Streptosporangium becharense: one gene and its partner. Each later gene encodes a partner of the first gene's protein in a complex. Links are inferred from orthologs where the notes say so. Each region holds a gene or a part of one and is shown on either strand. Other genes may lie near its edges.

Region 1 (6,084 bases):
TGGCCGAGGGCAACAAGACCGTGCGGCAGGCGCAGGCCGTGTTCGGCGGCCGGGCGGTCGTCACGCCGTGGGTGACCTGGACGCTGCTGGCCGTCAACGTCCTGGCCTACGTCGCGGAGAACCTCGACGTCGACCGGGTGGTCGGGAACTTCGCGATGAACTCGCTCGCCGTCGCCTACGGCGGCGAGTGGTGGCGTCTGATCACCGGAGCCTTCCTCCACCAGCCGCTGGGCGGAGGCTTCGCGATCACTCACATCCTGTTCAACATGTGGGTGCTGTACGCCATCGGTCCCGACCTGGAGCGGCGCCTCGGCTCGGCCCGGTTCCTCACGCTCTACCTGCTCGCGGCGCTGGGCGGGTCCGTGGCGATCTACCTGTTCGGCATCGCCGCGGTGGGTGCCTCGGGTGCCATCTTCGGCCTGTTCGGCGCGTTGTTCGTGCTCGCCAGGCGACTCGGTTACGACGCCCGCGGTGTGCTCTGGCTGCTCGGCATCAACGTGGTCATCACCTTCGTCGTCCCCAACATCAGCTGGCAGGGCCACCTCGGCGGTCTGGTCGTCGGATCGGTGATCGCCGCGATCTTCGCCTTCGCGCCGAGGAAGAACCGCAGCGCGGTCCAGTGGGCGGGCTGCGCGGCGGCGCTGGTCGTGCTGGTCGCACTCGTGCTGCTGCTGCCGCCGTTCGCCGCCAACGCTCAGTTCGGGATCGCCGGCTGAGCCCGCGTCCCGTCGGATCCACACCCTGCCTCTTCCCCAGGGTGTGGACAACGCCTGTGGAAAAAGTCAGCGCCAGCGGGTGGCCAAGACCACACCGAGGATGATGAAAGTAAACCCGACCAGCAGGTTCCAGTTCTGGAGCGTGCCGAGCAGGGGGGCGTTGGGTGCCACGTAGTAGGTGGCGATCCACAGGATGCCGATGATCCAGCAGCTCACCATGACCGGCGCCAGCCAGCGCGGGCTGACCTTGATCTGCTGGGCCGTCTGCGGCGGGGTGTAGACCGCCTTCTTGCGAGTCTTGGACTTTGGCACTGGGGTTCTCCTGCGTCAACCCTGCGCGATCCGGCTCGTGCGCAGGCCCTGTCGATGAGCGTAGTCGCCGGTGGGCGAAGACCGGTGTAAGAATAGTCGGCGTACGTGGGCCATGGCGATTCCGTACAGCCCCATCTCGGGGCAAATCTTGGCCCAATCGGGCGCTTCTCGCAGGCTCGGCGGTCGGGCCGTCAATAGCCTGGGCTCATGAGAGCCGCGCTGAGAGCCGTGGGAGAGCTGAGCATCACCGCGGGCTTGGTCATCCTGCTGTTCTGCGCCTATCTCATGTGGGGCACCGGATCCTACACCGCCGAGCAGCAGACGCTGCTGCAGCGGGAGTTCCTCCAGGAGAAGGGGACAGGCGGGCCCGCCAAGCTCGGCCGGATCCGGCTGGGCGGAGCGCTGGCGATGCTCACCATCCCCAGGCTCGGCGCCGACTACCGGTACGCCGTGGTGGAGGGCGTTGACTGGGAGCATCTGCGGAAGGGACCCGGTCACTACCCCGGCACCGCCATGCCAGGGAAAGTAGGAAATTTCGTTCTTTCGGGGCATCGAACGACCTATGCCGCGCCGTTCAACCGTATCGACGAGCTGCGCCGGGGTGACGACATCGTGGTCGACGCCCGCGAGGCCCGCTACACCTACCGCGTCACCGGCAAGCGCGTCGTCGCCCCCACGGAGCTCGACGTCATCGCCCCGGTCCCCGGCAGACCGGGCCGCGCGCCGTCCAAAGCCATGATCACCCTGGCCACCTGTCACCCGGAGTACTCCGCCGCCCAGCGGCTCATCGTCTTCGGCAAGCTGGACGCGCGAGAGGACCGCGTCGGGTGACCAGGGTGCGACCGGAATGACCCGGAGCCGGATGACCCGCCGCCGCGTGGCCGGGAAGCCGGATGCCCCGGAGCCTGGCGACCCGACGCCGGGCGACCGGAAAGGAAAGCAGGATGACCCGGAAGCCGGGTGACCGGAAAGGAGCCGTCATGTACGGATGGATCTGGCGCCGCCTGCCCGGCAACCTCGCGGTCAGGACGTTCGCCGCGCTGGTGCTGACCGGCCTGGTCGTGGCCGTACTCTGGTATGTCGTGTTCCCCTGGCTCGAACCCCGTATCCCGCTCGACCCGGCGACCGTCGACGGATGACCCGCGTTCTCGTCGTCGACAACCACGACAGCTTCGTCCACACCATCGTCCAGTACCTGCGCGTGCTCGGCGCCACCTGTGACGTACGCCCGCGCGACCGGGTCGCGGCCGATGACGCCGCGGGCTTCGACGGGGTGCTGATCAGCCCCGGCCCCGGCGCTCCGGAGGACGCCGGGGTGAGCGTCCCGCTCGTCGGCTACTGCGAGGCCCGGAACCTTCCGTTGCTCGGTGTCTGCCTGGGCCACCAGGCCATCGCGGTCGCCCACGGCGCGACCGTGGCGCGGGCCCCCGAACTGGTGCACGGCCGCACCAGCGCGATCACGCACGACGGGCGCGGTGTCTTCGCCGGACTGCCGTCCCCGGTGGCGATGACGCGCTACCACTCGCTGGCCGTGCTGCCCGAGACGGTCCCGGAGATCCTGCGGGTGACCGCGACGACCGCCGACGGCGTGATCATGGGATTGCGCCACCGCACCGCCCCCGTCGAGGGCGTGCAGTTCCACCCCGAGTCGGTGATCTCCGAGTACGGCCACCGGCTGCTCGGGAACTGGCTCGAAGGACTCGGAGGATCGGCGTAACGCCGCGTTCGCCCTGAGCGATTGACCATCGAGAGCCCTTCCGCCATCGCCCCCGAGTGGCGGAAGGGCTCTTCCCCGTTCCGGGAGCCGTTTCCGGCAGGCTCCGGCGCTCCGGAAGAGACGCCGGGCTCCTCCTGAAGGCTCCGGGCTCCTGAGGGGGTCGCCCCCTCCGGAAGGCTCCGGACTCCGGAAGGGACGGCCGGCCCCTCCGGAAGGCTCCGGGGTGCGGCGTTCCGGAAGGACCCGCGACACGGAGAAGACCCCCGCGCCGGCGGGGGTCTTCGTCACGTCGTCCGGGATCAGTTGCCGTCGAAGGGCGACTCGTCGAAGGGACCGCCATCTTCCTCCAGCGGCGGAGGCTCCTCCTGCTGACCCTCGTCCTCGGGGATGTTCGGGTCCTCGGTCGGGACGTCCGGGTTCTCGGTCGGGTAGGTGGGCTGCTCGGTCGGCTCCGGCGCCTGACCGCTGGAGACGATCAGCGTGATCGTCGTTCCCGGCTGGAGCTTGGTGCCCGGCTCCGGAGACTGGCTGATTACGGTGTCCTTGGGCAGGTCGCTCGGCTGCTCGACGATCTTTGCCTTGAAGCCCGCGCTCCGCAGCATGTTCCGCGCGTCCGAGACCGTGAGGTTGACCACGGGGGGTACCTCCGCCGCCTCCTTGGGGATGTAGATGCGGACGGTGCTGTCCTTGTTGGCCTTACGGCCCGCGGCGGGCACGGTCTCGATGACGACACCCTGCTTGCCGGCCGAGACCTTGCTCTGCACGCTGACCTTGAAGCCGGCCTCCTCAAGCGCCTTCGTGGCCTCCTCCGTGGTCATGTTGACCACGTTGGGCACCTCGATCTTCTCGACGCCCTTAGAGACCTTGAGGATGACCTCGGAACCCTTCTCGACCTCGGTGTCGGCCGCCGGCTCGGTGTCGATCACCGAGTTCTTCGGTATCTCCGCGTCGAACGCCTCGACCTTCTTCACCTTCAGGCCGAGTTCTTCGAGCGTCTTGGTCGCCGCGTCGACGGTCTGCGAGGCCAGCGGCGGGATCTTCACCTTGCCCCCGCCGCTGGGCGTGCCGGGCGAGCTGAGGAACATGTAGCCCACGCCGATGAAGGCACCGATGATCAGCAGGGGGACGAGGATCCAGGCCGCGGTCTTGACCGCGGTGCCGCCGCCGCTCTGCTGGCGGCGCCGACCGCCGCCGCCCCCTCCGCGCTCGCCGCCGTGCCGGGTCTCCTCGGCACCGTACTCGTACGCCGGGGCGACGGTGGTGTGCTGCACCGGGCCGCCCTGCGACGGCGGAGGCTGCATGGTCTGGGTGGCGCCGCCGTAGTTGTTGGCCAGCGCCATCGTCTGGGCGTCCATCGGCACGCCCGACAGGGCCCGCTGGATGTCGGCCCGCATCTCCCCGGCGTTCTGGTAGCGGTGCGCCGGGTCCTTGGCCATCGCCTTGAGCACGATGGCGTCAGCCCACCTGGGGATGTCGGGGTCGATCTGCGAGGGCGGGATCGGGTCTTCGCGCACGTGCTGGTAGGCGATCGCCACCGGGGAGTCGCCGGTGAACGGCGGCTGGCCGGTCAGCAGCTCGTACAGCACGCAGCCGGTGGAGTAGATGTCGCTGCGGGAGTCGACGCGCTCACCCCGGGCCTGCTCCGGCGAGAGGTACTGGGCGGTGCCGATCACCTGGGCGGTCTGCGTCATCGTCGCGGCCGAGTCGGCCATCGCGCGGGCGATGCCGAAGTCCATGACCTTCACGTCGCCGTTGCGGGTGATCATGACGTTCGCCGGCTTGATGTCACGGTGGACGATGCCACCGCGGTGGCTGTAGTCGAGCGCCCGCAGGATGCCGTCGACCAGCTCGGCCGCCCGCTCGGGGAGCAGCCGCCGGTCGGCCCGGAGCAGGTCGCGCAGCGTCCGGCCGTCGACGTACTCCATCACGATGTAGGGCACCGGCGCACCCTCGGAGACATCCTCGCCGGTGTCGTAGACCGCGACGATGGCCGGGTGGTTCAGTGACGCGGCGGACTGCGCCTCCCTGCGGAAACGCGCCTGGAAGATGTGGTCCCTGGCGAGGTCGGCACGGAGGGTCTTGATGGCCACGATCCGATCCAGCCGGATGTCTCGGGCACGATAGACCTCGGCCATGCCACCGCGCCCGACGACGCCGTCGAGCTCGTAGCGATCGCCGAGGCGTCGAGGCTGAGTCATTTCCTGCACTGTCCCTTACCGTTCATCTTGGGTGCCGGTGCACTCTTGGGCCACCGGTGTCCATCATCAACCCGTTGCCGCATCACGTCTCCCCATTTGGAGGGTCTGATTCGCCCGAGTCGGGGGTCTCGCTCGGTATGGGGCTCGGTGTCACCGGCGGGGCGGTGGGGGTGGGGGTGGGGGTGGGAATCGTCGGACTGGGGGTGGGACTTGAGCTTGGCGACGGCGTGCTCGGCGGGGCCGAAGGCGTGACCGATGTGCTTACCGTAGCCGACGGCGTGACGGTAGGACGGATCGGCTGCGTCGGCACGACCGGCGGTCTGCTCACCGGAGACTTGCTCCGGGAGGGCCGGACCGTCGGCGACGGGGTCACCGTCGGGCTCGTCCGGACGGCGGGTTCGCTGGGCCCGGGCTCGCCGGGCTGCTCCTGCGCCTCCATGACCGCCAGGGCGCCCAGTCCGACGGCGGCGGCACACCCGGCCACCGCGACGGCGATCACCGCGGTCCTGCGTCGCCCACGCCTGTGTGAGGGGCGTGTACCGCCCCCGGGAGCCGTCCCCGCACCGGCGTCGGCGCCGGGACCCGCCTCCGCGCCGAAGCCCGCCCGCTGACCGGCACCCGCACCACCTGCCGCCGGTCCGGCACCGGCACCCGCTGCCAGTCCGGCACCCGCACCGGCACCGAGGCCCGCACCTGGGCCGAAACCCGCACCCAGGCCGGCGTCGGCACCCGCACCGGAATCCGGGCCCGGCCACGGCTCCACGGGGTCTGCGAGCAGCGGCGTGACCTCCCGGGGCCACTCGGACACCGGTTCGGCACGCCAGCCCGAGGGGTCGGTGAGCGTGGACAGGTCGGCCTCCCCGCCCGCCGCAGGTGCGCTCAGCAGCGCGTACGCCCGCCCCGACAGCTCGTGGGCACTGGCCGGACGCTGCGCGGGGTCCTTGGCGAGGCACAACATCACCAGCTCGCGCACCGCCGGCGGCACGTTCTCGGGCAGCGGCGGCGGAGGCTCGTTGAGATGCATGAGCGCGATCGCGACGTGGTTCTCGGCCCGGAAGGGCGGCCGGCCCGCGAGGCACTCGTAGGCGACCACGCCGAGCGAGTAGACGTCGGTGGCGGGGGTCAGCGGCACGCCGGACGC
Region 2 (6,006 bases), 2.4 Mb from region 1 along the record:
CGCGACACCCTCGCGCACGCCGCCGCGGTCGCCGGCCGGGAGCTCGTCTCGGCGATCGACAACCCGGTGGTCCTGGCCGACGGCCGGGTGGAGTCCAACGGCAACTTCCACGGTGCCCCCGTCGGCTACGTGCTCGACTTCCTCGCCATCGCGGCCGCGGACATGGCGAGCATCTCCGAGCGCCGCACCGACCGCATGCTGGACGTGGCCCGCAGCCACGGCCTGCCCGCCTTCCTCGCCGACGATCCCGGGGTCGACTCGGGGCACATGATCGCCCAGTACACCCAGGCCGCGATCGTCTCCGAGCTCAAGCGCCTGGCCGCGCCCGCGAGCGTCGACTCCATTCCCAGCTCCGCCATGCAGGAGGACCACGTCTCCATGGGCTGGTCGGCGGCGCGCAAGCTGCGCCGCGCCGTGGACGGCCTGACCCGGGTGCTCGCGGTGGAGATCCTCACCGCGGCGCGGGCCCTCGACCTGCGTTCCCCGCTCCGCCCCGCCCCGGCGACCGGGGCTGTGACGGCCGCGCTGCGGCAGGCCGTCTCCGGTCCGGGGCCGGACCGTTTCCTCGCCCCGGAGATCGAGGCGGCGGTCCAGCTGGTCGCCTCGGGCGGGGTCGTCGCCGCCGCCGAGACGGTCACCGGCCCGCTGGCGTGACCTGCTGAGCCCGCTCGCAGTCCTCCCCGGCCACCGGCGCCCGTGGGCGTGACCTGCCGCGCCCGCGGACCGTCGTCCCAGGTCACCGGCCCGCCGGTGGGAACCGCCACGCCCGCGGGCCGGACCCCGGCCGGCCCGCACTCCGGTGCGTCTCCTGACCGGCGTGGCGGGACAATAGGCGCGTGCATGACTCATTCGCGCATGTCACCGGATATCTGGCCACCGGGCTGCGTGACGTGACCACCGACCTGGCCGCGCTCGACGGTGAGGGATGGTGGGCCGTCGTGGCCGACTACGAGGGCAAGGTGACGTGCGCCAGGTTCGGCGACGTCCGCCGGGCGCCGTTGCCCGCGCCACGTGGTCCCTGGCGCGGCCCGCACCGGTCGGCGTGGCGCAGCTCACTCGACCGGGACGCCTACGAGGACGGGGTGCGGCGCATCCGCGCCTACATCGAGCGCGGCGACGTCTACCAGGCCAACCTGTGCCGGGTGCTGAGCGCGCCGCTGCCGGAGGGCACCGAGCCCGACCCGCGGGCGCTCGCCGCGCGGCTGGCCGAGGGCAATCCCGCCCCCTACGCCGCCACGGTGAGCCTGCCGGGCCTGGGGGTGGTCTCGGCCTCCCCGGAGCTCTACCTCTCCAGGGACGGCGACGTCGTGGAGTCCCGGCCGATCAAGGGGACCGGGGCCACCGTGGCCGACCTGATGGAGAAGGACTACGCCGAGAACGTGATGATCGTCGACCTGGTCCGCAACGACCTGGGCCGGGTCGCGGAGGTCGGCTCGGTGAGCGTGCCCGCGCTGTGCGAGGTGGAGGAGCACCCCGGTCTCGTCCACCTCGTCTCCACCGTCCGGGCACGCCTGGCGCCCGGGGCCGGGTGGCCGGAGCTGTTCGCCGCGACCTTCCCGCCGGGGTCGGTGACCGGCGCCCCGAAATCCTCGGCCCTGCGCATCATCGATGAGCTCGAACCCGAGCCCCGCGGACCCTACTGTGGAGCCGTGGGCTGGGTGGACGCCGACCGGCGCCGGGCGTCGCTGGCCGTGGGGATCCGCACGTTCTGGTTCTCCTGCGGGGAGATCCGCTTCGGCACGGGCGCGGGCATAACCTGGGGCAGCGACCCTCGGCGCGAGTGGCACGAGACCGAGCTGAAGGCCTCCCGGCTCATCACGCTGGCTTCCACGTCTGGTTCAGAAGGAGTTACATGAAAGTACCCGTATGGGTCAACGGTGCGCTGATCCCTCCAGATCAGGCCACCGTCTCGGTGTTCGACCACGGCCTGATGGTCGGGGACGGGGTGTTCGAGACCGTCAAGTGCGTCAACGGCGTCCCTTTCGCGCTCACCCGCCACCTCGACCGGCTCAGGCTCTCGGCGCAGCGGCTGGACCTGCCGGAGCCGGACGTCGAGGAGATCATCGCCGGTGTGCGCGCCTGCCTGGCCGAGGCGCCCGCGTGGCCGCTGGGCCGCATCCGGATCACCTACACCAGCGGCCCGGGGCCGCTCGGCTCCGACCGGGGCGACCAGGGCTGCACTGCCATGGTGATCGTCGCCGAGCAGAAGCCGTTCCCGGCCACCGCCGACGTCACCGTCGTGCCGTGGCCGCGCAACGAGCGCGGCGCGCTCGCCGGGGTGAAGAGCACCTCCTACGCCGAGAACGCCAAGGCCCTGTTCCACGCCAAGGCCAGGGGCGGCGGTGAGGCGATCTTCGGCAACGTCGCGGGCGACCTGTGCGAGGGCACCGGCAGCAACATCTTCATCGTCCGCGACGGCCGCCTGGTCACCCCCACACTCGCCTCCGGCTGCCTGGCCGGGGTCACCCGCGGCCTGACGCTCCAGTGGTGCGGGGGAGTGGAGGAGGACGTCCCGCTGTCGGCCCTGTACGAGGCCGAGGAGGCGTTCCTGACCTCCACCACCCGGGATGTCCAGCCGATCCGCGCCGTCGACCAGACCGTGCTCCCGGCCGCGCCCGGCCCGGTCACGGCCAAGGCGATGCGGGTCTTCGCCGAGCGTGCGGCGGCCGACCTCGACCCCTGAGCGGGCCGGACGACCTCCCGTGCGGCCCGTGCGGGCCGCACGGGAGGTCGTCACGACGAGTCCCCGCCGTGCTGGAGAGCCAGCGCCGCGAGGTCGCCGACGGTGCGGCGTTGCAGGAAGACCGCGACCGGGAGGTTGATCTCCAGGTCGGCCGCGATCCGGTTGCGCAGCTGGACCGCCATGAGGGAGTCGATGCCGAGCCGGTGCAGACGCTGGGACGGGTCGACCTTCTCCCGGGGGAGGTGGACGACGGCGGCCACCTGGGAGCACAGGTAGGTCGCGACGAGCCGCCGGGCCGTCTCCTCGTCCGTCCCGGCGAGCATGTCGCGTGTCAGCTCCGGCTCGGCCGTCCGCTGCCCGCCGCCCTCCCCGGTGTCCTCCCCGGCGAGCTCGCGGAAGAGCGAGGACGATCGCAGGGCCGGGAAGAAACGCGTCCAGACGGCGGGTGTGAAGGACATGATCCCAGCCTGGGCGGGTGGGTCGCCGAGCAGCCGGCGGAGGGCCGTGAAGGCGTCGGCGGGGGCGAAGGCGGCGAAGCCGCGCTCGTCCAGGCGGAGGTCCCTGCCCGCCTTCGCCACCTGGCCGGTGCCGGCCCACTGCCCCCAGTTCACGGTCAGGGCGGGAAGGCCGTTGGCCCGCCGATGCCGGGCCAGGCCGTCCTGGTAGGCGTTGGCGGCGGAGTAGTTGCCCTGGCCGGGTGAGCCGATGAGGGAGGCCGCGGAGGAGTAGAGGAGGAAGAAGTCGAGGGGCAGGTGCCGGGTGAGCTCGTGCAGGTGCCACGACCCGTCGACCTTCGGGGGCATCGGGGCGAAGAAGCGGGTGCGGTCGAGCTGGGCCAGCGTGCCGTCGTCGAGGACGACGGCGGAGTTGACGACGCCCCGGAGAGGGGGCATGCGCCGGGCGATCTCGTCGAGGAGACCGGCCAGCTGGGGACGGGAGGTGATGTCCGCCCCGGCGACGAGGACCTCCACGTCGCCGGCCGTCATCGCCCTGATCCGCTCCTCGGCCTTGGGCGTGGCGCCGCGCCGGCCGACGAGGACCAGATGACGGGCGCCGTGCCCGATCAGCCACTCGGCGGTCAGCAGCCCCACGCCGCCCAGGCCTCCGGCGATCAGGTAGGTGGCGTCGGAGCGGACGGGCACCGGCCGCTCGGAGGGGAGCCGCTGCCGCCTGAGCCGGCTCGCGTACCTGCGGCCGTCCCGCAGGGCGATCTCGGTCTCGGTTCCCCCGGCGGTGATCTCGGCGCGCAGGGCGGCGAGCGCGGCCGGGCCAGGCCGCGCCGGAAGGTCGATCATCGAGCATCGCAGCTCGGGGTGCTCGTAGGGGATCACCCGGCCGAGCCCCCACACGGCGGTCTGTTCGGGGTCGACGTCACCGGAGCCGAGCGGAGCCTGGGCGGCGGTGGTGACCAGCCAGAGACGAGGGGGGTTGGGGTCGCCCGCGGTCAGGGCCTTGACCAGGTTCAGCACGTGGAAGCAGCCCTCGAGCGTCCGCGTTCCGGCATCGGAGGCGGCCGGCAGGTGAACGACCCCCTCCGGGGGCCACGTCCCTGCCGCGGACTGCTCCTTGACGAGCTTCTTCCAGTCGTCCTCGGAGGCGGGGTCGAGCAGGCAGTGGTCAGGACCGGCCCGGTGGTAACCGGAGCCCGACTGGACGAGAAGTGCCCGGCCCCCGTTCTCGGTGAGCTGGGCACACAGTTCGGGGCCGAGCGGCGAGTCGGTCACCACGAGCCAGCGCGCCGCGTCGGGCCGCGAGGGGGCCGGCGGCTCCAGTTCCGTCCACTCGACGCCGTACAGCAGTCTGCGCGTCCGGTGTTCGACGACCTCCGGCGGTTCGGAGGACAGGCGCCTGAGCTGGAAGCCGGTGATCGCGGCGATCAGCCGTCCGCCGTCGTCGGTGATCAGGACGTCGCCTTCGACCAGGTCCTTCTCCTGAGGTGGTGAGGTGCGCACCGCGTGGGACCACAGCCGCTTCCCCGCTTCGGGCCGGCCGTACAGGCGGAGGCGTCCGGTCCGTACCGGCAGGTAGGTGTCCTGGTCCACGCCGGTGACGTCGAGCAGGGTCATCAGCGGCTGGAGGGCCGAGTCGAGCAGCGCGGGATGGAGCAGGTACCGGCCCAGGCCGGCGACGATGTCGCTGTGCACGGCCAGCTCGGCGAGTACGGCGCCGTCCTCGCGGTGCAGAGCCGCCACTGCCTGGAAGGGACCTGACTGTTCGATGCCGCGGCGCCGGGAGGCGGCGTAGTGCTCGGCGACGTCCACCGGCTCCCGGTACGCGGCGGGGTCGGGAACGTCGATCGCGTCGTCGTGCGGGGGGCACGGTCTCAGCGACGCGGTGGCGATCTCGGCCCAGCCCGCGTCCTCGCCCCCGGTCGCGTCGGCGGTGAAGGCGGTCCAGCGGCGGCTTCCGTCGTCTCCGGCCGCGTCCAAGCAAACCTGGACGCGCTGGACGGTCTCGGAGGTCAGGAACAGGGCATGCCGCAGGCACAGGTTCTCCACCTCGAAGGGCCGGTCCGGGTACGCCTCCGTCCCGGCCGCCAGCGCGAGCTCATGGTAGGCCGCGCCGGGCAGCACCGGCATCCCGTGCACGCGGTGCTCGGCGAGGTAGGGCAGCCGGTCGAGGTCGAGGTCGAAGTCCCAGACGAACCGGTCCCCCGGCGCGAGCCGCAGGGCCTCGCCCATGATCGGGTGGCCGGAGCCGGTCGCGCCGCGCTTCGCGCCGGTCTTCCCGGGGGTCTTCCAGTACCGCTCGTGCTGCCAGGGGTAGGAGGGCAGGCGGACGTCGTGACGGTCGTACGGCTGGATCAGCCCGAAGTCGACCCGGCGGCCGGTGACGAACAGCTCGGCCACGGCCTCCAGCAGGGCGGTACGGCCCGGGACGTCCCTCGCCAGCACGGTGACGACGGTACCGTCCGCACCCGCGTGCCGCAGGTTCCGCTGCACGGCGCGGGCGAGCAGCGGGTTCGGGCTGAACTCGACGAACGTGTCGAACCCCTCCCCGGCCAGACGCTGCACCGCGTCGGCGAACAGCACCGGCTCGCGCAGGTTGTCCACCCAGTACGCGGCGTCCATCTCCGGGCCGCGCAGGAAACGCGCGGTGACCGTCGAGAACACCGGGACCGTCCCTGGCCGGGGACGCAGGGGTGCCATGAGTTCCAGCAGGGGCCCGCGCAGCGGGTCCATCTGCGGGCTGTGCGAGGCGAAGTCCACCTGCACCCGGCGGCCGAAGACGCCTCGGCCCTCCAGGTCGCGCAGGATCGTGTCCACCGTGCCCGCGTCGCCGGCGATGACGGTCGAGGTGGGGGCGTTGCTCACCGCCACGAC

What was found.
Region 2: the proteins of F4562_RS15980 (region 1) and F4562_RS05695 are in contact, whole or in part, in a solved structure (PDB 8RP0), measured with the Escherichia coli proteins. The link is inferred for Streptosporangium becharense from one-to-one orthologs.

Annotation. Positions count from the first base shown.
Region 1 is NZ_JACHMP010000001.1:3,682,038-3,688,121, forward strand. What follows is about bases 1,031-3,954. They hold F4562_RS15980 (anthranilate synthase component II), read left to right. Parts: upstream 1,031-2,163; coding sequence 2,164-2,745; downstream 2,746-3,954. Other genes in these bases: F4562_RS15970 (class E sortase), read left to right, coding at 1,236-1,859; F4562_RS15975 (hypothetical protein), read left to right, coding at 2,009-2,167; pknB (Stk1 family PASTA domain-containing Ser/Thr kinase), read right to left, coding at 3,045-3,954. Also shown: F4562_RS15960 (rhomboid family intramembrane serine protease), read left to right, coding at 1-716; F4562_RS15965 (cell division protein CrgA), read right to left, coding at 783-1,028; more of pknB, read right to left, coding at 3,955-4,943; F4562_RS15990 (serine/threonine-protein kinase), read right to left, coding at 5,026-6,084. UniProt on the Escherichia coli protein: Part of a heterodimeric complex that catalyzes the two-step biosynthesis of 4-amino-4-deoxychorismate (ADC), a precursor of p-aminobenzoate (PABA) and tetrahydrofolate.
Region 2 is NZ_JACHMP010000001.1:1,316,632-1,322,637, reverse strand. What follows is about bases 1-2,846. They hold F4562_RS05695 (chorismate-binding protein), read left to right. Parts: upstream 1-836; coding sequence 837-1,856; downstream 1,857-2,846. Other genes in these bases: F4562_RS05685 (type I polyketide synthase), read right to left, coding at 2,734-2,846; F4562_RS05690 (aminotransferase class IV), read left to right, coding at 1,853-2,683; hutH (histidine ammonia-lyase), read left to right, coding at 1-654. Outside these bases: more of F4562_RS05685, read right to left, coding at 2,847-6,006. UniProt on the Escherichia coli protein: Part of a heterodimeric complex that catalyzes the two-step biosynthesis of 4-amino-4-deoxychorismate (ADC), a precursor of p-aminobenzoate (PABA) and tetrahydrofolate.